Regions from separate parts of the Streptomyces sp. FXJ1.172 genome, predicted to be linked through region 2. Evidence: riboswitches for the same ligand, from Rfam matches in the RefSeq annotation. Region 2 holds a riboswitch; the other holds the start of a gene.
The links. Region 2 has a riboswitch for magnesium ahead of A6P39_RS01170 (NRAMP family divalent metal transporter). Riboswitches for the same ligand answer to the same signal wherever they lie in the genome.

Region 1: it holds a riboswitch for magnesium, as region 2 does, so the genes downstream of both, A6P39_RS05565 (magnesium transporter MgtE N-terminal domain-containing protein) here and A6P39_RS01170 (NRAMP family divalent metal transporter) in region 2, are expected to answer to the same signal.

What each region holds. Positions count from the first base shown of each region.
Region 1 is NZ_CP119133.2:1,153,352-1,164,476, reverse strand. It holds gene A6P39_RS05585 (alkaline phosphatase family protein) at 1-1,643, shown strand, start outside; gene A6P39_RS05580 (lamin tail domain-containing protein) at 1,950-2,468, shown strand; gene A6P39_RS05575 (bifunctional nitrate reductase/sulfite reductase flavoprotein subunit alpha) at 2,750-6,910, shown strand; gene A6P39_RS05570 (SAM-dependent methyltransferase) at 6,990-7,805, opposite strand; M-box (ykoK) riboswitch at 8,045-8,216, shown strand; gene A6P39_RS05565 (magnesium transporter MgtE N-terminal domain-containing protein) at 8,553-9,899, shown strand; gene A6P39_RS05560 (NRAMP family divalent metal transporter) at 9,896-11,125, shown strand, end outside.
Region 2 is NZ_CP119133.2:212,943-224,067, forward strand. It holds partial or broken gene A6P39_RS01155 (CorA family divalent cation transporter) at 295-806, opposite strand; gene A6P39_RS01160 (hypothetical protein) at 879-1,325, opposite strand; gene A6P39_RS01165 (MgtC/SapB family protein) at 1,413-2,159, opposite strand; gene A6P39_RS01170 (NRAMP family divalent metal transporter) at 2,194-3,834, opposite strand; M-box (ykoK) riboswitch at 4,145-4,327, opposite strand; M-box (ykoK) riboswitch at 4,935-5,106, shown strand; gene A6P39_RS01175 (magnesium transporter MgtE N-terminal domain-containing protein) at 5,453-6,799, shown strand; gene A6P39_RS01180 (NRAMP family divalent metal transporter) at 6,796-8,088, shown strand; partial or broken gene A6P39_RS01185 (IS30 family transposase) at 8,251-8,436, shown strand; gene A6P39_RS01190 (IS30 family transposase) at 8,532-8,852, shown strand; gene A6P39_RS01195 (SpoIIE family protein phosphatase) at 9,470-11,125, opposite strand, start outside.

The DNA of each region.
Region 1 (11,125 bases), 940 kb from region 2:
ACCCCGTACGCACCATCGCGGCGGCGGCGGCCGCGCTGGCCGCCGTCGGCGGCCTCACCGCGGCGGCCACGCCCGCCTCGGCGCACGCCCCCGCGCACCCGGGCGCCCACCATGTCCTGCTGCTGTCCGTCGACGGGCTGCACCAGTCCGACCTCGCCTGGTACACCGCCCGGCACCCGCACTCGGCGCTCGCCCGGCTCGCCGGCGGCGGCGTGGAGTACACCCACGCGGCGACCACCAACCCCTCCGACTCCTTCCCGGGCATGGTCGGCCAGCTCACCGGCGGCGACCCGGGCACCACGGGCGTCTACTACGACGACACCTACAGCTCCGCCCTCCTGCCCGCCGGCACCACGCACTGCGCCGGTGTCAAGCCCGGCGTGGAGGTCGACCTCACCGAGGACCTCGACAAGAACAAGGACTCCATCGACGCGGGACAGGGACTGAGTGGACTTCCCGGCAGCATCCTGCAGATGACCGGTGACCCCACCCGCCTCATCGACCCGTCGAAGCTCCCGGTCGACCCGAAGACCTGCAGACCGCTCTACCCCCACTCCTACCTGCGCGTGAACACCGTCTTCGAGGTGGCCCGCACGGCAGGCCTGCGCACCGCCTGGTCCGACAAGCACGCCGCCTACGACATTCTCGACGGCCCCTCCGGCAAGGGCATCCAGGACCTGTTCGCGCCCGAGATCAACAGCGCGGCCACCGGCTACGCCGCGGGCGAGGACTGGACGAAGGACAACGCCGCGACCCAGCAGTACGACGGCTACAAGGTGCGGGCCGTCCTCAACGAGATCGACGGCTACGACCACAGCCGTACCCACGAGGTGGGCACCCCGGCCGTCTTCGGCATGAACTTCCAGTCCGTCTCGACCGCCCAGAAGCTGCCCGCCTCCGACGGTCTGACGGGCGGTTACCAGGCGAAGGGCGTACCCGGCCCGCTCCTGGCGAAGAGCCTCGACTTCGTGGACCAGCAGGTCGGCGCCCTCCTCACCGAACTGCGCAAGCGGCACCTCGACGGCAGCACCACGGTCGTCCTGTCCGCCAAGCACGGCCAGTCGCCCACCGACCCCAAGGCGCTGACCCGCATCGACGACGGCCCGCTGCTCGACGGCCTCAACGCCGCCTGGAAGTCCGCGCACCCGGGCGCCGCGGACCTCGTCGCCCACGCGGTGGACGACGACGCCATGCTGCTCTGGCTCACCGACCGCTCCCAGGCCGCCGCCGACTTCGCCAAGGCCTACCTGCTCGCCCGGTCCGGCACGGGCAACGGCATCGACGGCAAGGCCCGGCCGTTCACCGCGAGCGGCCTGAAGACGCTCTACGCGGGCGCGTCCGCCGCACGCTACTTCCACACCCGCCCGGGCGACTCCCGAGTGCCCGACCTGGTCGGCATCAGCCAGTACGGCGTCGTCTACACCGGCGGCAAGGGCAAGATCGCGGAGCACGGCGGCGCCCATGCCGACGACCTCGACGTCCCGCTGGTCGTCGCCGGCGCCGGCACCCCGCGCGGCGTGCGCGTCGACGGCCCGGTGCACACCACGCAGATCGCCCCCACCATCCTGCGGCTTCTCGGCCTCGACCCGCGGAAGCTGGAGGCCGTCCGCATCGAGCACACCCGGGTCCTTCCCGTGCGCTGACCTTCGTGCCGGGCAGGGTTGCCCCAGTTGGCGTACCGGCTCGTTACCCACTTTCGGGTGGCCGCCTGAGCGCTTCGGGACGTACGGGCCCGACAGGCCATCAAAAATCCACTTTCAGAACATAAATGGTCATTGCATCCGAGAGTTATGGATTTCTGCTGGATCTGTAATGCCATGTGGGTTTCCCGTACAAAACCGGACGGAGGTTGCAAGGTGTGGGTGCGCGGCCGAACGGCCGCGCACCCGCACCAAACGCGCTTCCTCGCGAAGGGGGACCTTGTGTCCGTTTCTTCTTCCGCCCGTCGTGTGACCGCCGCCACCGCCGTGGCCGCCGTCATGGTGGGCGCCGCCTCGCTCCCGGCCGCGGCCGCCGGTCAGCACCCGGTCCGTCTGCACCACGGCGTGGTGTACATCAGTGGTGTGCGGCACGAAGCGAGCCGGGCCGACCACTCCAACCGCACCCTCAACAAGGAGTGGGTGGACGTCACGAACGGCTCGCGCCGGGTCGTGAACCTGGACCACTGGACGCTGTCCGACCCGAACGGCCACACCTACACCTTCCACCACGTACGGCTCGCGGGCGGGGCCACCGTCCGCGTCCACACCGGTGTCGGCAAGGACACCCGGACCGACCTGTACCAGGACCGCCGCATGCGCGTGTGGGACCGCAACGCCGACATCGCGACCCTGCGCAACGACCGCGGCCGTGTGGTGGACACCGTCTCCTGGGGTGTCCGTGAGCACCGCCGGGACGGCGCCGGGTGGCACCACGGCAGCCTCCGTCACCCCGACGCCGGCCACCACCGCGGCGACCACCGCCGCTGACCCCTTTGCCCCTCGGCCCCGGCCGGCGTCCTCGCCGGCCGGGGCCGCCGCATGCCCCGGCCGGCAGCCCCGGGCGGGACGAGCCGCACGACGTGGTGAGAGCCTCCCTCCGCCACGGCTCAAGCGGCTGCCAGCAGATTGATCCGGGCTCACACACGCCTGCCGGCCCCTGTGCGGTGGGTGTAACCCCTGATGATCAGGTGCGGAGACACCGGCGTAATGAGCGGTTCGTACCGTCACGAAGCGTGGGATCAGGACGAGCACAGGAGAGGGAGGCGCCCGTGGCCGCGCCGGGCTCGCTGAGCGAGGGCACGACGAAGGTGCGGACGGTCTGCTCGTACTGCGGAGTGGGCTGCGGCATGGTCCTCGACGTCGGCAGGGGACCGGACGGGCGTCGTACCGTCCTGAAGGCGAGCGGGGACAAGGAACATCCGGCGAACTTCGGACGGCTGTGCACCAAGGGCGCGACCACCGCGGACATGCTCGCCGCCCCGGGCCGTCTGAGCACCGCCCTCGTCCGGCCCGAGCGCGGTGAGGAGCCGCATCCCGCGCCACTGCCGGCCGCCGTCGCCGAGACCGCCCGCCGCCTGCGCGCGATCATCGACGAGCACGGCCCCGACGCGGTCGCCCTCTATGTCTCCGGGCAGATGAGCCTGGAGGCGCAGTACCTGGCGAACAAGCTCGCCAAGGGCTTCATCCGTACCAACCAGATCGAGTCGAACTCCCGGTTGTGCATGGCCAGTGCCGGAACCGGCTACAAGCTGTCGCTGGGCGCGGACGGGCCGCCCGGGTCGTACCAGGACCTGGACCAGGCCGATGTGTTCCTCGTCATCGGCTCCAACATGGCCGACTGCCACCCCGTCCTCTTCCTGCGCATGATGGACCGGGTGAAGTCGGCGGGCGCCAAGCTGATCGTCGTGGACCCGCGGCGTACCGCCACCGCGGCCAAGGCCGACCTGTTCCTGCAGATCAGGCCGGGCACCGACCTCGCCCTGCTCAACGGGCTGCTGCACCTGCTGCACGCGAACGGCCACACCGACCCCGGCTTCATCGCCGCGCACACCGAGGGCTGGGAGGCGATGCCCGAGTTCCTCGCCGACTACCCGCCCGCCACCGTCGCGGAGATCACCGGCATACCGGAGGACCGCATACGCGAGGCGGCCCGGCTGATCGGCGAGGCGGGGGAGTGGACGAGCTGCTGGACGATGGGGCTGAACCAGTCCACGCACGGCACCTGGAACACCAACGCACTGGTCAACTTGCACCTCGCCACCGGCGCCATCTGCCGTCCGGGCTCCGGCCCCTTCTCGCTGACCGGCCAGCCCAACGCCATGGGCGGCCGCGAGATGGGCTACATGGGGCCCGGCCTGCCCGGGCAGCGCTCCGTCCTCGCCGACGCCGACCGGGCCTTCGTCGAGGAGCTGTGGGAGCTGGAACCGGGCGCCCTGCGCGCCGACGGGGTCGGCAAGGGCACGGTCGAGATGTTCCGGAAGATGGCCGACGGGGACATCAAGGCGTGCTGGATCATCTGCACCAACCCGGTCGCCTCCGTCGCCAACCGCAAGACGGTCATCGAGGGCCTGGAAGCGGCCGAATTCGTCGTCACCCAGGACGTGTTCACCGACACGGAGACCAACGCGTACGCCGATGTCGTGCTGCCCGGCGCGCTGTGGACCGAGACCGAGGGCGTCCTGATCAACAGCGAGCGCAACCTCACCCTCGCCCGCCCGGCCGCCGATCCGCCCGGCGAGGCGACCGCGGACTGGCGGATCATCGCCGCCGTGGCCCGTGAGATGGGGTACGAGAAGGGCTTCGCGTACGACAGCGCGGAAGAGGTCTTCGAGGAGATCAAGCGCGCCCGGAACCCGGTGACAGGCTGGGACCTGCGCGGGGTCAGCTACGAGCGGCTGCGGCAGACACCCGTGCAGTGGCCGGCGGCCGGCGCCGACGGCCCCGACCGCAATCCGATCCGGTACCTCGGCACGGACGGCACGCCGGCCTTCCCGACCGCGAGCGGGCGGGCGGTCTTCCACGCCCGCCCGCACATCTGCGCGGCGGAGATGCCCGACGACGACTACCCGTACGTCCTCAACACCGGCCGGCTCCAGCACCAGTGGCACACGCTGACCAAGACGGCCAAGGTGGCCAAGCTGAACAAGCTCGACCCCGGCCCCTTCGTGGAGGTGCACCCGCAGGACGCGGCCCGGCTGGGCGTCGCCGAGGGCGATTCGGTGGAGGTCGCCTCGCGGCGCGGCCGGGCCGTGCTGCCCGCGGTCGTCACCGACCGGGTGCGGCCGGGCTGCTGCTTCGCGCCGTTCCACTGGAACGACCTGTTCGGCGAGTATCTGAGCGTCAACGCCGTGACCAGCGACGCCGTCGACCCGCTGTCCTTCCAGCCCGAGTTCAAGGTGTGCGCCGTGTCGCTGACCAAGGTGGCCACGCCCGTGATGGTGCAGGCCCCGCCACCTGCAGCCGCCCAGACCACGGTTCCGGCCGCCGCCGTCCTCCCCGCGGTGAGCGTGTCCGCCGCGTTCGGGCTGGACCCCGCGCCGCCGCCCGTCCTCTCCGCCCATGAACGCCGGTATCTGACGGGCTTCCTCGCCGGCATCCCGTCCGGCGCCCCGGGCGTGCCGGTCCTGCCCCCGGACGCCCCGTTCAGCCCCGAGCACGCCCTGTGGGTCAACGGCGCGCTGGCCGGGATGTACTCCAGGACCGCGGCGGCGCCCACGCTGGGCGCGGGGGGTTCCCCGCAGTCGCCGGCCCCGACCGCGGACACCCCCCGCCGTCAGGTCCTCATCCTCTGGGCGTCGCAGACCGGGAACGCCGAGGACTTCGCGGGCGCCGTGGCGGAGCGGCTCACCACCGACGGGCATCCCGCCGCCCTTCTCCCCATGGCGGACGCGGATCCCGCGGCGCTGCCGTCCGACGCCGATCTGCTGCTGATCACGAGCACGTTCGGGGACGGCGACGCCCCGGACAACGGGGCCGGGTTCTGGGACGCCCTCGCTTCGCCCGACGCCCCGCCCCTCAGCGGCAGGCGCTACGCCGTCCTCGCCTTCGGCGACTCCTCCTACGACGACTTCTGCGGTCACGGCCGCCGCCTGGACCGGCGCATGGAGGAGCTGGACGCGACACGGCTGGCCCCGCGCACCGACTGCGAACCGGACTACGAGGCAGCGGCCGGGGCCTGGCTCGACCAGGTGCTCACCGCGTTGCGGCCCGCCGACCGGCCGGCTCTCGCCACAGCCCCCGCACCGGCTCCTGATCCGGTTCGCGCAACCCCGGCGGCCTCGGCGTCCGCTGCTTCCGCGCGGCCCGGCCGTCCCGCCCCCGTCACCGCCCGTCTCACCGGCAACCGCCTGCTGAGCCTGCCCGGCGCCGGCAAGGAGGTCCGGCGCTTCACCTTCGACAGCCGCGACGGCGACATGCCCCTGGTCTACGAGGCCGGGGACGCCCTGGCCGTCCACCCGGTCAACCAGCCGGAGCTGGTGACGGAATGGCTGGCCGTCACCGGCATCGCCGCGGACGCGGCCGTACAGCTGAAGAGCGCCGGAGAGGTGGCGTTCGCCGAGGCACTGCTACGGCACCTGGACATCACGCGGGTCACCCCCGACCTGCTGCGCTTCGCCGCCGACCGCACCCGCGACCCGCGCGAGCTGCGCAAGCTGCTCCGGCCGGACAACAAGGGCGAGTTGGCGCAGTGGTCCTGGGGACGCCAAGCCGTCGACGTCGTCGCCGAGTTCGGCATCCGGGCCGGGGCGCAGGAGTGGGCCGATGTGCTGGGGCGGCTGCAACCCCGGCTGTACTCCATATCGTCCAGCCCCCTGACCGACCCCCACCTGGTCTCCCTGACGGTCTCCGTCGTCCGCTACGAGAACCTGGCCGGCCGCCCCCGCCAGGGCGTGTGCTCCCCCTTCCTCGCCGACGCCGAGCCCGGCACCCCGGTGCCGGTCCGTGTCCAGCGGGCGCCGCACTTCCGCCCGCCGGCCGACCCCGCCACCCCGGCGGTGATGGTGGGCCCCGGCACGGGCGTCGCGCCCTTCATCGGCTTCCTCGAGGACCGCCGGGCCCGCGGCCACCGCGCCCCGAACTGGCTGTTCTTCGGCGAACAGCACCGGGCGACCGACTTCTACTACGAGCAGGAGCTGGCCGCCTTCCTGAGCGAGGGCACGCTCACCCGCCTGGACACCGCCTTCTCCCGCGACCGTCGCGCCAAGGTCTACGTCCAGGACCGGATGCGCGAACACGGCCCGCTGCTGTGGTCATGGCTCCAGGACGGCGCCCACTTCTACGTCTGCGGCGACGCCTCCCGCATGGCCAAGGACGTCGACCGGGTCCTGCGCGAGATCGCCACCGTGCACGGTGGCCTGGACGAGACGGAGGCGGCCGCGTACATCAAGCAACTCGCCGCCGACAAGCGCTATGTGCGGGACGTGTACTGACGGGGGCGGCGTCACACGGACAACGCCCGCTTCGCCGCGCCTCCGTACGGGAGGCGCGGCGGCCGGCGCTGTCGCCGCGTTACGGCTTGCGGGCGAGGCCGCCGTGCTCGGCGACGATCTCCGGGGCGGACGAACCCGGCTCCGGACGCCACCGCGTGACCGACACGACGCCGGGCTCGACGAGTTCGAGGCCGTCGAAGAACGCGGTGATCTCGTCCACGGTACGCAGGTTGTACGGCACGGCGCCGCTGCTGTTGTACGCGTCCTGCGCCTGCTCGAAGACGGGGTCGATGCCGCGCGAGCCGTCGTTGACGGCCAGGTAGCTGCCCGACGGCAGGGCGTCCAGCAGCCGGGCGACGATCGAGCGGGCCTGGCCGTAGTCGGCGACGTGGCCCAGGATGTTGCTGAGGATGAGTCCGGTGGGGCGGCTGAGGTCCAGCGTGTCGGCGGCGGCCGCGAGGATGCGGTCCGGTTCCGTCACATCGGCGTCGATGTAGGCGGTGGCGCCCTCGGGGGTCGAGTAGAGCAGGGCGCGGGCGTGGGCCAGGACCATCGGGTCGTTGTCGACGTAGACGATCCGCGTCTCGGGAGCGATCCCCTGCGCGACCTCATGGGTGTTCTGCGCGGTCGGCAGGCCGGTGCCGATGTCCAGGAACTGCCGGATGCCCGCCTCGGCGACCAGATGGGTGATGCTGCGGCGCAGGAAGGCACGGCTGCCGCGGGCGATCGTGACGATGCCGGGGAAGACGGCGGTGTACGCGTCGCCCGCCGCCTCGTCGACGGGGTAGTTGTCCTTGCCGCCGAGCCAGTAGTTCCAGATCCGGGCGGAGTGCGGCACCGTCGTGTCGATCTTCTGGCGCATCGCTGCTTGGGGCGACGCCACGGGGTCGGTCATGAGTCGAGTCCATCTTTCGGCCAGGGCATGGATCGGTCACGGCACAACCTACGTCCGAACACCCGTGTCCCACCAAGCAGTTCGCGATTCCGGTCGCCCGCCAGGGACGGGAAGGCCGCCGGGGGCCACGCGCAGCTCCCTGTTGTTACTCTGTCTCTGTTCCGTAGTGTGCAGGTCAAGGGCCGGTCATGCAGGGCAAAGGCGGCGCGCGGCGGGCGTATCGTAGGTGCGGAAAAGGAAAGGCACCTCGTTCGGTGAGGCGTCTTCACGGACACAGGCCACTGATCCCACCCGTCGAGAGACGCTCCGGATCAGGACAGGTCTCCCCGGCCCAAGGGGTGACCCCAGGTGGCTTCCCCGCGAGGGGATCACGCCGTGGAGTGCCAAAGCTCTGACGAGTAGGGGTGCGCCGGACCGAACCGGTTCCGGCTGCCCTCCGCCACAGGACCGCGACACTCTCTGCGCGGCCGTGACCGGGAGGAGGCGACATGGACAGTAGTCCGGGCCATAGTCGGCCCCTCTTCGTGTTGTCCGCGCCGTCCTTCCGTGGCCCGGAGCAGCCCTTCCTTCCCTGACCCCCGCCCAGCCACCGGCCCGGCCCGACAGGCCGTGTGCCGGGCTGCGCCCTGTGCGCGCCCGGTGTGCCCGGTGCCCCGGCCCGGGGAGGACGCGCGCTGCCACGGGCCGCCCGTCGCCCCGTCACACCGGGGCAAGGGGGTGTTCATCTTGGCTGCCCACACTCTGCTCATGTCCACTTCGGCCCGGCTGCGTGACCGCCGGGTCCATCTGGAGCGCCGCGCCACCGCCTCCAAGGCTGTCCGCACCTCGCTGGTCTCCCTCGCCGGGCTGATCGGCGGCCCGGCCACCAACCAGTCGGGCGACGAGGTCGGCCGCGTCGTCGACGTCGTCGCCCGGCTCTACGGCACCGACTCCTACCCGCCGGTCACCGGGCTCATCCTGCGCATCGGCCGCCGCCACACCTTCCTTCCGGCCACCGCCGTCGGCAAGGTGCACGCCGGCCACATACGGCTGCGCACCGCCCGGGTCGACCTGCGCGACTTCGTCCGCCGCCCCGGCGAGGTCCTGCTCGCCAAGGACGTGCTCGACCATCAGCTGGTCGACGTCGACGGCGTCCAGGTCACCCGCGCCGCCGACCTGTACCTGGCACCCCTGGTCGACCAGGTCGTCCTGGTCGGGGTCGACGTCTCGCTGCCCACCCTGCTGCGCCGGCTCGGCCCGCGCCGCTGGCAGGCCCGCCCCACCCCGGAGCGGGTGCTGGACTGGCAGGCCATAGCACCCTTCGCCGAGCAGGCCACCGAGGGCCCGGCCGAGGTACGGCTGCGCGCCTCCCGGGCGGCGCTGCACCGGCTGCGCCCGGCCGACCTCGCCGACATCCTCGAAGACCTCGGCCGTGCCGAACGCCAGCAGCTGCTGGGCTGGCTGGAACCGGAGCAGGCCGCCGACGCCCTGGAGGAGATGGAGCCGGCCGAGCTGCAGAACCTGCTGCGCGAGGCCCAGCCGGAACACGCCGCCCGCCTGGTGGACGAGATGGAGCCCGACGAGGCCACCGACGCCCTGCGCGACCTCACCGGCGAGGAGCGTGAGGCCCTGCTCAGCCGGATGCCGAAGGGCGAGGCGGCGGAACTGCGCCGGCTGCTGGCCCACCGGGAGGGCACCGCGGGCGGCGCCATGACCACGCTGCTGATCACCGCCGGCCAGGACGAGACCGTCGCCGAGGTGCGCGCCCGGCTGGCCGAACAGGCCGAGCACCGCACCGAGATCGACGCCGTCGCCGTCGTGGACGGCGAGGACCGGCTGCTGTGCGACATCGCGCTGTTCGACCTGGCGGTGGCCGAGGACGCGACCCCGATCGCCGACCTGGTCGCCTGGCGCGCCCAGTTCGGCCCGCCGGACACCGTCCGCGCCGACACCTCCCTTTCCGAGGCCGCCGACCAACTGGTCGCGGCCCGCGCCTCCTCACTCCTGGTGGTCGACGACACCGACCGCCCGATCGGCCGGATCCTGGCCGACGACCTGCTCGACGCGATGCTGCCCGAACGCGGGCGGCTGCACTTCCGGAGGTTCCTGCAGTGACCCGCGACCTCGACACCGCCACCGCGGCACCGCAGGCCCCCGCGCCCGCCCGCCGGACCGGCTGGCGGCGCCTCACCATGATCGCGGCGGTCGCCGGACCCGGACTGGTCGCCGCGAACGCCGGCAACGACGCCGCCGGCATCGCCACCTACGCCTCGGCGGGCTCCCAGTTCACCTACGGCACCCTGTTCTTCATGGTGCTGGTCACCATCGCCCTGGTGATGGTGCAGGAGATGGCCGTACGCCTCGGTGCTCACACGGGCAAGGGCCTCGGCGCCCTGATCCGCGAACAGTTCAGCCTGCGCCTGACCGCGCTCGCCGTCTCCTGCCTGCTGCTCGCCAACACCGGCCTCGTCGTGTCCGAGTTCGCGGGCATCGGCGCCGCCTTCGAACTGCTCGGCGTGCCGAAGTGGGCGGTCATCCCGCCTGCCGCGGTCCTGCTGTGGGCACTGGTCCTGTTCGGCTCCTACCACTGGGCCGAACGCATCTTCCTGATCATGTCGCTGGCCTTCTTCGCCTACCCGATCGCGATGATCCTCGGCCACCCCGACTGGGGCGCGGTCGGCCACCACCTCGTCGTCCCGCACATCGAGCCGAACAAGAGCTTCATCCTGCTCGCGGTCGCGTTGATCGGTACGACGGTCAGCCCGTACATGCAGTTCTACGCCGCCGCGGGCGTCGTGGACCGGGGCGCCAAGCCCGCCGACTACCCGCTCATCCGTGCCGACGCCATCCTCGGCGCCGTCTTCGCCTGTGTCATCAGCCTGACCATCATCATCGCCACGGCCTCGGCCATCGGCGGCACCGGCCCGCTGGACTCCGCCGCCCAGGCCGCCGAGGCCCTCAAGCCGGTCGCAGGCCGCAACGCGGAGCTGCTGTTCGCGCTCGGCCTGCTCGGGGCCTCCGCCCTGGCCGGCGCCGTCGTCCCGCTCTCGGCCAGCTACGCCATAGGAGAGGCCGCCGGCGTGGAACGCTCCGTCTCCCGCAGCTTCCGTGACGCCCCCCTCTTCCTGGGCCTGTTCACCGCCCAGATCGTGCTGGGCGCCACGGTCGCGATGACCCCGGTCGACGTCATCCAGCTGCTCATCGGCACCCAGGTCCTCCAGGGTCTGATCAGCCCCATCGTGCTGGTCTACCTCCTGGTCCTGACCAACCGCCGCTCGGTCCTCGGCCCGGCCGCCAACGGCCCGCGCTACCGCGTCGCCGCCACCGCCGTGGTCGTGGGC
Region 2 (11,125 bases):
CGCCGTCGGCAAGCGGTACAGGTGCGGCAGTTCACCCAACCTCGCCCTCCACGCCATCGGCGACGGCACCTCCCGGGACACCGTCGTCGCCCCCCAGTGACACCGCCAGGCCCCGCCCTACGGCCTCTCCGCCGTCGGGCTGCCTGGCGGGCTCCGTCACGGTCACCCACAGGGCCGGGGACGGCTCCGTCCAGAGCCTGTGTGTGCGATCCGGAACGACGGTGACCGTCGTCCTGGAGCCCCGCGCCCAGGGCCCCTGGCCACAGCCGCGCAGCAGCAACCCGATGCTGGCGCTGGTGACCTCCTCCGCCACTCGCGCAACGGTCCCAGGGAGCCGTGGCTTCCGTGGCGGACGGTGACGACGAAGTCGGGGCCGGCGAAGACCATGATCTCGCCGGTGTCGACGACCTCGCTGGTGGCGGTCAGCTGCTCGTGCTCGACGTAGGTGACGGTCTTGAAGACCGCGAACAGGACGTCGCCGCAACTCTCCAACTTGGGCTGCTGGTGGGCCTGTACGGCGTCCTCCACGGCGAGCGGGTGCAGGCCGAAGAACTCGGCGACGTCGGCGAACTCCGTCTCGGTCGGCTCGTGCAGGCCAAGCCACACGAAGTCGTGGCCGTGCTTGCGTACCTGCTGGACGGCCTCCTCAACGGTGTCCGTTCCGGGCTGCCGGATGCCGTCGCGGTAGACCACGCAGTTGACCACCGCCGAGCCGAGCGGGGAGCGGGCCGGGTGGCTGAGGTCCACGCGGCCGCGGCCCGGCGCGCCAGGCGGGCGACTTTGCGCAGGTTGCCGACCATCGACATGCGGGACCCTCCTTCGCCGGGTCCGGACAGTGTGCCAGGAGGCAGTGAACGGTCAGGAGAGCACGGCGGGGGTCAGTGGCGCTGGCGGGCGGCGTCGGTCAGCAGATGGATCACCTCGGGGGGCAGGTCGAGGTGGTGTGCGATCCACGCCGAGTCATGGCCGTGGGTGGCGAGGAGCCACGCCGTGTACAGGGTGTTCAGGCTCGGGGCGTCCGGGCCGAGCAGGAAGGGCCGGACGGCCTCCATCGGGAAGCCCTCCAGGGACCGGGCGGTGAACAACCCGTCTCCCAGGTGATCCGGCATGACCCTGCGGGCGCGTTGTTCGGCCTGTCGATGGTGGTGCCACAGGGCCGCGATCAGGAAGAACGCCGCGGTCGCGGCACCCAGCAGCACTCCGCCGACCACCGGCTTGTCGCGGGTGGGGGCGGTGTTGACCGCGACCGTCTCCAGTACGACGAGCGTGAGCACGCCGAGGAACGCCGCGCCCTCCCCGGTGCGGGGGTGGGGTACCGTCCGCATGCCGCACACCTCCCTGTCTTCCTCTTCATCGTGTCCTGCCGAGCGGACTGCTGTCCTGGGGCCGTCAGGCCCTCTGCTCGGGGGGGGTCAGGCCAGCACCCGCTGCCCTGCCCGGGGCGCCCGCTCGTCTTCGTCCTCGTCGTCCACGTGCCAGTGCAGGTCGTGCACCCCCGGCTCCAGTGAGAGGCGGGAGATGACCTGCTCCAGCGCGGCAGCCACGTCGCCGCTGATAGTGACGGCGGCACGCACGCTGGTGGTGTCCTCGCCCTCACGGCGGGCCCGCAGCCCCGTCGCAGTCAGCCCGGAGGCGGTCAGGGCCTGGGCGAGCAGGGCCCGGATGTGGGTCTCGGACCCGCGCTCGCAGCGCAGGTGCACGCTGGCCCGCACGTGGTCGTCCGGGTCGCTGCCGGCGGCCGGCGCACGGTCCAGCAGGCGTCCGGCCGGGCGCAGCAGCACGTGGATGCCGAGCACCGTCAGCGTGCCGAGCGCGGCCAGCGCGAGCCGTCCGGAGGCGGCCAGCACGCCGACCGCCGCCGAGCACCACAGGGTGGCGGCCGTGTTCAGGCCGCGCACGCCGGCGCCGTCGCGCAGGATCACCCCGCCGCCCAGGAAGCCGATCCCGGACACGACGTAGGAGGCCACCCGCGTCGGGCTGCCCCCGTCGCCCACCGCCACGCTGTACAGCACGAACAGCGTGGCGCCCGTGGCGACCAGGGCGTTGGTACGCAGACCCGCCATGCGCGCCCGCCACTGCCGCTCCACGCCGATCAACGCGCCGCAGGCCGCACCGGTGGCAAGCCGGATCAGGAAGTCCATCGTGGTCAGGGCGTGCATGGCACACCTCCTTCAAGGTGCGGTGGTTGGTGACTTACTGGCTGACCGCGACCTGCACGATCTTGATGACCACGAGAATCATGGAGACCAGCAGGTAGGTGCGCAGCGCGCCCATGCCGATTTTCTTGCCGCTGGACATCACGGCTGGGGCGAGGCTCTCCAGCGGCGGCATCCGCCAGGCGTCCCGGCCGGTGCGGTCGATCGGGTCATCCTTAGTGGCCGTACGGCGCCGGGTGAAGGCATACCCGGCGGCGAGCACCCCTGCGACCCCGCAGGCGGCCATGATGTCGACGATCACGTCCGCGCTGATGTCCGGGAACAGGACCGAGGCGGTCAGGATCACCGACAGCATGACCAGCACCCCCACCACGGCGGCGGTGAAGGCGTTGGTCTTCGGGCCGTTCACCCACGGGCCGAGGACCTGCTTGTCGTTGCACAGCAGCAGAAGGAACACGCTCGCGGACGGCAGCAGCACACCGGCGAGGGTCTGCACGCCCTCGGTCAGCAGGCCCAGCGGCGAGCCCGGGATCAGCACGATCGTGGCCGCGGCGGCCACGAGCCCGGCGTAGACGGCATAGAAACCCTTCGCGCCGCCCACCCCCCGGTGCAGGGAGTGCTTCATGCCCAGCACGTCACCGATCGCGTACGCGGTCGACAGCGAGACGGCGAACGCGCCGATGATCGAGGCGTCCAGCAGCGCGATCGCGAACAACACCCCGGCCAGCTTGCCCGCCTTGGTCTCAAGGCCCTGCGCGACCCCGGCGGTGTCGGTGAACTGGCCGAAGCCGTGCGTCCCCGAGAACGCGGCAGCCGTGAAGCCCATCATCGCGGCAGCGCCGATGACCACGATGACGATGCCGATCCACAGGTCGGCCTTCTCGTAGCGCATGAACCGCGGGGTGATCCGCTTGTCGATCACGTACGACTGCTGGAAGAACAGCTGCCAGGGGGCGACCGTGGTCCCGACGATGCCGATGATCAGCAGCATCACCGTGGACAGTTGCCCGGAGCCACCCGGCAGATTCGGGGTGATGAAGCCGGCGGCCATCTGCGAGGCGTGCGGGTGGACCATGAAGTAGATCGGCACCAGCAGCAGCGAGGCCGCGCACAGCGTCATCGCCACCCGCTCGAAGCGGCGGAAGGATCCGGTGAACGCCGACGCGATGATGATCACGGCGGCCAGCACCACCGCCGCCGCCTTGGGCAGACCCAGATAGCCGGCGGACAGCGTGATCCCGATGAACTCGGTCACCAGAGTGAGCGCGTTCAGCAGGAACAGGTCGATGACGCTGAACGCGCCCCAGAACTTTCCGAACCGCTCCAGGATCAGCCGGGCATGGCCGACACCGGTGACCGCGCCGAGGCGGAGCACCATCTCCTGGTTGATGTAGAGCACGGGCACCAGCAGGAGCAGGGTCCACAGCAGGTGGGTGCCGTAGTTCTGGCCGGCCTGGCCGTAGGTGGCGAACGCGCCGGCGTCGTTGTCGCCGACCATCACGATCAGGCCGGGGCCGACGATCGCCAGCAGCGTCTTCAGCTTCGCCGACAGGCCGCGGCGCTCGCCGTGGTCGTCCAGGCGGATGGTGCCCAGCGCGCCGTGGATGTCGCCGATGTGCGCGTCGTCGAGTACCGCCGCGCGGGGTGCGGCGACCGTGGTCACGGTGGTGTCGGTCATGGTGGTGCCTCCCTGGTCCCCCGGTCCGGGGGAGGTCGGGGGCACGCGGCAGCCATCACCCCTGCACGCCGAATGCGCGCAGGACAGCATCACCAGCGGGCGACAGGCATGCCCGTGGATGTGGCGCGACCGAGGTGCCGCGCGGGGAGGGTGGTGGTTACCGCGTGCCGGAAGAATGCGAGGACAAGCGGGTGCGGGGCCTACTTCGGCCCGGACTACTGCATTCCATGTCTCTCGCCTCCTTCCGGCCGGAGACGCCCACCGATGGGCGTCGTCATCGACTCGGCAAGGAGCGGCCAGCCCAGAGGGCGGCTCACCCCAACTCGTCAGAGCTTTGGCACTCCACGGCGTAATCCCAGCCGTTGAACCGGGTGGGAAGCCACTTGGCCTCACCCCTTAGGCCGGGGAGAGGTGTCCTGAACCTGGGCGTCTCTCGACGTCGTGGGGTCAGTGGCCTGTGTCCGTGAAGACGCCTCACCGAACGAGGTGCCTCTTCAAACCTCCACAAGGCTACGCCCGCGCCGGGGGTGCCGCTCACCCGATTTACGGAGCCTTGACGGCACACTGACCGCATTCTCACGAAGTGCTGATGCCCCAGCGAGGATGCGTGCTTCAGCGAGTATGCGTGCTTCCTTTGCCGGTCAGGGCCGACCGTGCGCGATCTACAGTGGCACTTGGACGACACGTGCCTCGTCGGAGGAAGGGGGGACTACGGCGGCGTGAGCGACCTCGACATCCGGTACGCGCGCCGCGCTGTGCGCCATGCCGCCCGGCAGCTGGCCGAGGACGCCCCGAAACTGACCGCGGGCTCCGCGGACGCGTTTCGTGCCGGGCTCGCCACCCGCACCGCCGGCCTGCGCAGAGCCGCGCTCGCCGCCGGATCACGGGCATACCCGAGGACATCATCGCCGCGGACGGGCGCCTGCCCGTCGCCGTCGTGCATGGGTGGGTGGCGGCCAGGTTCTCGCCAGGACACTCCGGTGACAGGTGACCGTGGCGGACAACGCCGGTGACGGCCTGTCTTCGACAGCCCTCGGTCAAGGACCGGTCATGGATTAGGGAGGCGGGCGGACGCGGGCGTAGTCTTTATGCGGTTTGAACAGACACCTCGTTCGGTGAGGCGTCTTCACGGACACAGGCCACTGACCCGACGACGTCGAGAGACGCCCAGGTTCAGGACAGGTCTCCCCGGCCTAAGGGGTGACCCCAAGTGGCTTCCCTTACGGGGATCACCCCGTGGAGTGCCAGAGCTCTGACGAGTTGGGGTGTGCCGCGGTCGAACGTGCCCGGCTGTCCCTTGCCGCAAGACCGCGACGCCCTGCGCGCGGCTGTGACCGGGAGGAGGCGACATGGACAGTAGTCCGGGCCATAGTCGGCCCCTCTTCGTGTTGTCCGCGCCGTCCTTCCGCGGCCCACGGTAGCTCGTTCCTCACTGACTCATCCGGTCCGCAGCCGGTGGCCCGTCCTGCTCACCAGTTTCGACAGGCCACGTGCCGGCGTATGCCCTGGCGTGCCTGCCACCGGCCGGTCCGGGGAGGAAGAGCGCTGCAGAGGGCCGCCCGCTGCCCCGTCATGACGGGGCGAGGGGGTGTTCATCTTGGCTGTCCACACTCTGCTCATGTCCAGCACGGCTCGGTTCCGCGACCGCCGGGTCCACCTCGAACGCCGTGTCACCGCTACCAAGGCGGTGCGCACCTCCCTGGTCTCGCTGGCCGGGCTGATCGGCGGCTCGGCCACCAATCAGGCGGGCGAGGAGGTCGGCCGCGTCGTCGACGTGGTCGCCCGGCTCTACGGCACGGAGCCGTATCCGCCGGTCACCGGGCTGATCCTGCGCATCGGCCGCCGACAGACGTTCCTGGCCGCGGAGGCCATCGGCAAGGTGCAGGCAGGCCACGTACAGCTGCGCACCGCCCGCGTCGACCTGCGCGACTTCTCCCGCCGCCCCGGCGAGGTGCTGCTGGCCAAGGACATCCTCGACCACCAGCTCGTCGACGTGGACGGCGTCCAGGTCACCCGGGCCGCCGACCTGTACCTCGCGCCCCTGGTCGGCCAGGTCGTGCTGGTCGGCGTGGATGTCTCCCTGCCGACCCTGCTGCGCCGGCTCGGCCCGCGCCGCTGGCAGGCCCGGCCGACCCCGGATCGGGTACTGGACTGGCAGGCGGTGGCGCCGTTCGCCGAGCAGGCCACCGAGGGGCCGCCGGAGGTGCGGCTGCGCGCCTCCCGCGCCGCGCTGCAGCGGCTGCGCCCCGCCGAACTCGCCGACATCCTCGAAGACCTCGGCCGCAACGAACGCCAGCAGCTGCTGGGCTGGCTGGAGCCGGAGCAGGCCGCCGACGCGCTGGAGGAAATGGAACCGCACGAGCTGGAGAATCTGCTACGTGAGGCCCAGCCGGAGCACGCCGCCCGCCTGGTGGACGAGATGGAGCCCGACGAGGCCACCGACGCCCTGCGCGACCTCACCCGCGAGGAGCGCGAGGCCCTGCTGTCCCGCATGCCGAGCGGCGAGGCCGCGGAGCTGCGACGGCTGCTGACCCACCGCGAGGGCACCGCAGGCGGCGCCATGACCACCCTGCTGATCACCTCCCGCCCGGACGAGACCGTCGCCAAAGTGCGGGCACAGCTGGCCGAACAGGCCGAGCACCGCACCGAGATCGACGCGATCGCTGTCGTGGACGACAACGGCCGGCTGCTGTGTGACCTCCCCCTGTTCGACCTGGCCGTCGCCGAGGACACCACCCCGATGGCCGACCTGGTGACCTGGCGATCCCAGTTCGGCCCGCCAGCCACCGTCCGCCCCGACACCCCCCTCGGCGAGGCCGCCGACCAACTGGTCGACTCCCGCGCCACCTCACTTCTGGTGGTCGACGACACCGACCGGCCCCTCGGCCGGATCCTCGCCGACGACCTGCTCGACTACCTGCTGCCCGAGCGCGGGCGCCTGCACTTCCGGAGGTTCCTGCAGTGACCAGCGACCTGGACACCACGACGGCCACGTCCCCCGCCGCCCCTGCCACGCGGCGGCGGGGCCTGAGCCGTATCGCGATGGTCGCTGCCATCGCCGGTCCCGGCCTGGTCGCCGCGAACGCCGGCAACGACGCCGCAGGCATCGCCACCTACGCCTCCGCCGGCTCCCAATTCACCTACGGCACCCTGTTCTTCATGGTGCTGGTCACCATCGCCCTGGTCATGGTCCAGGAGATGGCCGTACGCCTCGGCGCGCACACCGGCAAGGGTCTCGGGGCGCTGATCCGCGAGCAGTTCAGCCTCCGCCTGACCGCACTAGCGGTGTTCTGTCTCCTGCTGGCCAACACGGGCCTGGTCGTCAGCGAGTTCGCGGGCATCGGCGCCGCCTTCGAACTGCTCGGCGTACCAAAGTGGGCGGTCATCCCGCCGGCCGCGATCCTGCTCTGGTCGCTGGTCCTGTTCGGCTCCTACCGGTGGGCCGAACGCATTTTCCTCATCATGTCGCTGGCCTTCTTCGCCTACCCCATCGCGATGATCCTGGGCCACCCCCAGTGGGGCGAGGTCGGCAAACACCTCGTCGTCCCGCACATCGAGCCCAACAAGAGCTTCATCCTCCTCGCGGTCGCCCTGATCGGCACGACCGTCAGCCCGTACATGCAGTTCTACGCCGCGGCGGGTGTCGTCGACCGGGGCGCCAAACCCGAGGACTACCGGCTCATCAAGCTGGATGCCGTGATCGGGGCGGTGTTCGCCTGCATCATCAGCTTGACGATCATCATCGCCACCGCCGCCGCGATCGGCGGCACCGGCCCGCTGGACTCAGCCGCTCAGGCCGCCGAAGCCCTCAAACCGGTCGCCGGCCAGAACGCCGAACTCCTCTTCGCCATGGGCCTGATCGGTGCCTCCGCGCTCGCCGGTGCCGTCGTACCGCTCTCCGCCAGCTACGCCGTCGGCGAGGCCGCCGGAGTGGAACGCTCCGTCTCCCGCAGCTTCCGCGACGCACCGCTCTTCCTGGGCCTGTTCACCGCCCAGATCGTGCTCGGCGCGGTCGTGGCCATGACCCCGGTGAACGTCATCCAGCTGCTCATCGGCACCCAGGTCCTCCAGGGCCTGATCAGCCCCATCGTGCTGGTCTATCTCCTGGTCCTCACCAACCGCCGCTCCGTGCTCGGCGCGGCGGCCAACGGCCCTCGCTACCGGATCGGCGCCACTGTCGTGGTCGTCGGCGTCGCGGCCATGTCCACCATCCTGCTCGTCCAGACCGTCCTCGGCTGGTTCGGCCTCGGCTGATCCCACCCCGAGGAACCCGCCAAGTCCGGCCGACCGGACCCAGATTGCGGCTACGGATCGGCCGGGAAAACATTCCGGGGCCGCCGCACAGGGGCCACTCGGGGGCTGACCAGGCGCAGACTGGAACTCGAGGCCGAGTACTGGCGCCTTCTGGCGGCCGGGGTGGGCAGCGTCGACGCGTGCAGGCAAGTCGGCATCGGGCGCAAGACTGGCTACCGGTGGCGGGCTGAGAACGGTGGCCTGCAACCGGACTATCTCCCGGAAGCCTCGCGCTCGGGTCGGTACTTGTCGCTGCTGGAGCGGCGGAGGATCGTCTCGTTGCGTGGCCGCGGCCTAGGAATCCGGGAGATAGCCGGCCTGCTCGGACGGGCACCGTCGACAGTCAGCAGGGAGCTGCGGCGCAACAGCCGTCCGCACGACTACGGCAGATACTTGACGCCCTCATCGCCACCCTCAGCACGCTGCCGGAACAGGCACGTCGGAGTCTCACCTGGGACCAGGGCTCCGAGATGGCCCGCCATCACGAACTCGCGCCCTACTTCACCGACGGGATCTTCTTCGCACGCCCAGGCGGTCCCTGGGAACGAGGCACGAATGAGAACACCAACGGCTTGATCCGGCAGTACCTGCCCAAGCGCACGAACCTGTCCCTGCACACCGCTGACGACCTTCGCGTCATCGACCACCGGCTGAACAACCGACCCCGCAAGACACTGAGTAGGCAGACCCCTGCTCAAGCATTCGCCGCGGCTCTGGCACTCTGAGCCTGAAACGTTGCGATGATCATGCGAATCCACCTTAGAACCCAAGCGTCGGCAGTGGCTCACAATTCAGCCGTCGCCGACACCGGATCACCTCGGGCCCAGTGATTACACCACCACAGGGGACATGACCGACCGCCCCAGCAAAGTGAGTTTCGACGCTCCCGAGCCGGCAGCGACCGGAACTGGTGAGCCGGTCGACGATTGCGGTGGTCTACGCCCGGCCAGGCGAGGGGGGGTGGACCGTGCGATGAGGCAACGCTCAGGACCTGGCAAGTCGCCTCATCACCACGGCTGCGGCCACTGCGGCGAAGAGCAGGGCCGCACGGGGCGGCCGTGGACGTCATCGGCGTGGAACCCCGTCAGATCCTCTGCTGTCCTGGTCCGCCCCACCACCACGCCTCGGTCGTCCAGCACCGCGACTGCCGGCCGTCCAGGGCGGACATCCCGGCCGGGACCGGCACCAAAGACAACTCATAGCTGCTTGGGAGGCGCCTACCGAGTCGGCGTCTTCACCATTCACTGGGTGATCCATAACGCTGGCTTCCTGGTAAGAGCCCTGCGGCTACGAGAGACCGACACGCGCGGACGACCCCTGTCGCGCGCGGCTCGCCGACGGGTCACAGGGCACCGGCCGTGGAGGGCAGGTCCTGTTCGGCCCAGACGACCTTGCCGTCAGTTGCGCAGCGGGAGCCCCACCGGCGCGAGAGCTGTGCGACCAGCTGGAGGCCGCGGCCGTGCTCGTCGAGCGTGTGGGGATGGCGGGGGCGTGGCTGGCCGGTGTTGCTGTCGAAGACCTCGCACGTCAGCACCCGGTGCTGGATGAGCCGTAGGCGGCTGGGGCCGTCGCCGTGGCGGATGGCGTTGGTGACCAGTTCGCTGACGATCGACTCCACGGGCGTCACGAGTGGCTCCAGCCCCCATTCCCTGAGCTGACGGGCGGCCAGGTGCCGGGCTGTGGTGACGGTGACCGGTTCGTTCGGCAGGTCCCAGGAGGCGACCTGGGCGGGCTCGAGCGCGCGGGTCCGGGCAAGGAGCAAGGTGACATCGTCGGCCGGTGTGTGACTGCGCAAGGTCTCCATCACTCGCGAGCACATGTCCTCCGGGGATGCGCCCGGCTGTGCCAGGGCGGCGCTCAGACGGCGCAGGCCGGCGTCGATGTCCTCGTCCCGGGACTCGACCAGCCCGTCGGAGTAGAGGGCGAGCACGCTTCCTTCGGGCAGTTCCAGTTCCACGGACTCGAAGGGGACCAGGCCGAGGCCGAGGCCGAGCGGGGCTCCGGCGGGCAGATCGGGGACGGTGACCCGGCCCTGTGCGCCGACGATCAGGGGCGGCGGATGCCCGGCCCGCGCCATGGTGCACCGCCGGGTGACCGGGTCGTAGACGGCGTACAGACAGGTGGCGCCCACCACCGCGGGGGCCTGGTCGGTGTCGTCGGTGTCCTCGTCGTTCAGTCGCCGGACCGTGTCGTCGAGGTGCGTCAGCAGTTCGTCGGGGGGCAGGTCGAGGTCTGCGAGCGTGCGCACGGCGGTGCGCAGCCTGCCCATGGTCGCCGCGGCGTTGATGCCGTGTCCGACCACGTCGCCGACGACGAGGGCCACCCGTGCGCCGGACAGCTCGATCACGTCGAACCAGTCACCGCCCACGCCGTGGTCCATGTCGGCGGGGACATAGCGCGAGGCGACCTCGACGGCGGCACCGCCCTGCACCCGGTGGGGCAGCAGGTCGCGTTGCAGGGTGAGGGCCACGGTGCGCTCGCGCGCATACTGCAGGGCGTTGTCCAGGCTGAGCGCGGTCCGGGTGACGAGTTCCTCGGCGAGGAGCAGGTCGTCCTCCTGGAACGGCGTTTGTTCCTCGGAGCGGCCGAACAGCGCCAGTCCCAGCACGCAGCGCCGCGCACGGATGGGCACGACCATCAAGGAGTGGACGCCGCTGTCCCGCACCTTCTGCGCCCGCACCGGGTCGTGGTCGACCCACGGACCGGCCTGGGTGTCGAGCACCGGCTCCAGGTGAGACCTGCCCGTGCGCAGGGCGACGGCGAACGATGAGCTCGGGTGGGTGTGGATCACCTCTTCCCGCACCCACGGCAACTCCAGGAGTCCCAGGTCGATGGAGGCCACCCCGGCACGGCGCAGCAGCGGCGGGCGGCCGCTCGTCGTGCCGATCCGTGCCGAGGGTTCCACGCCAAAGGGAACCGACTCGACCATATCGACGAGGGCGTGGTCGGCCAGCAGGGGCACGGCGAGCTCGGCCAGTTCCTGCCCGGTCTGCATGAC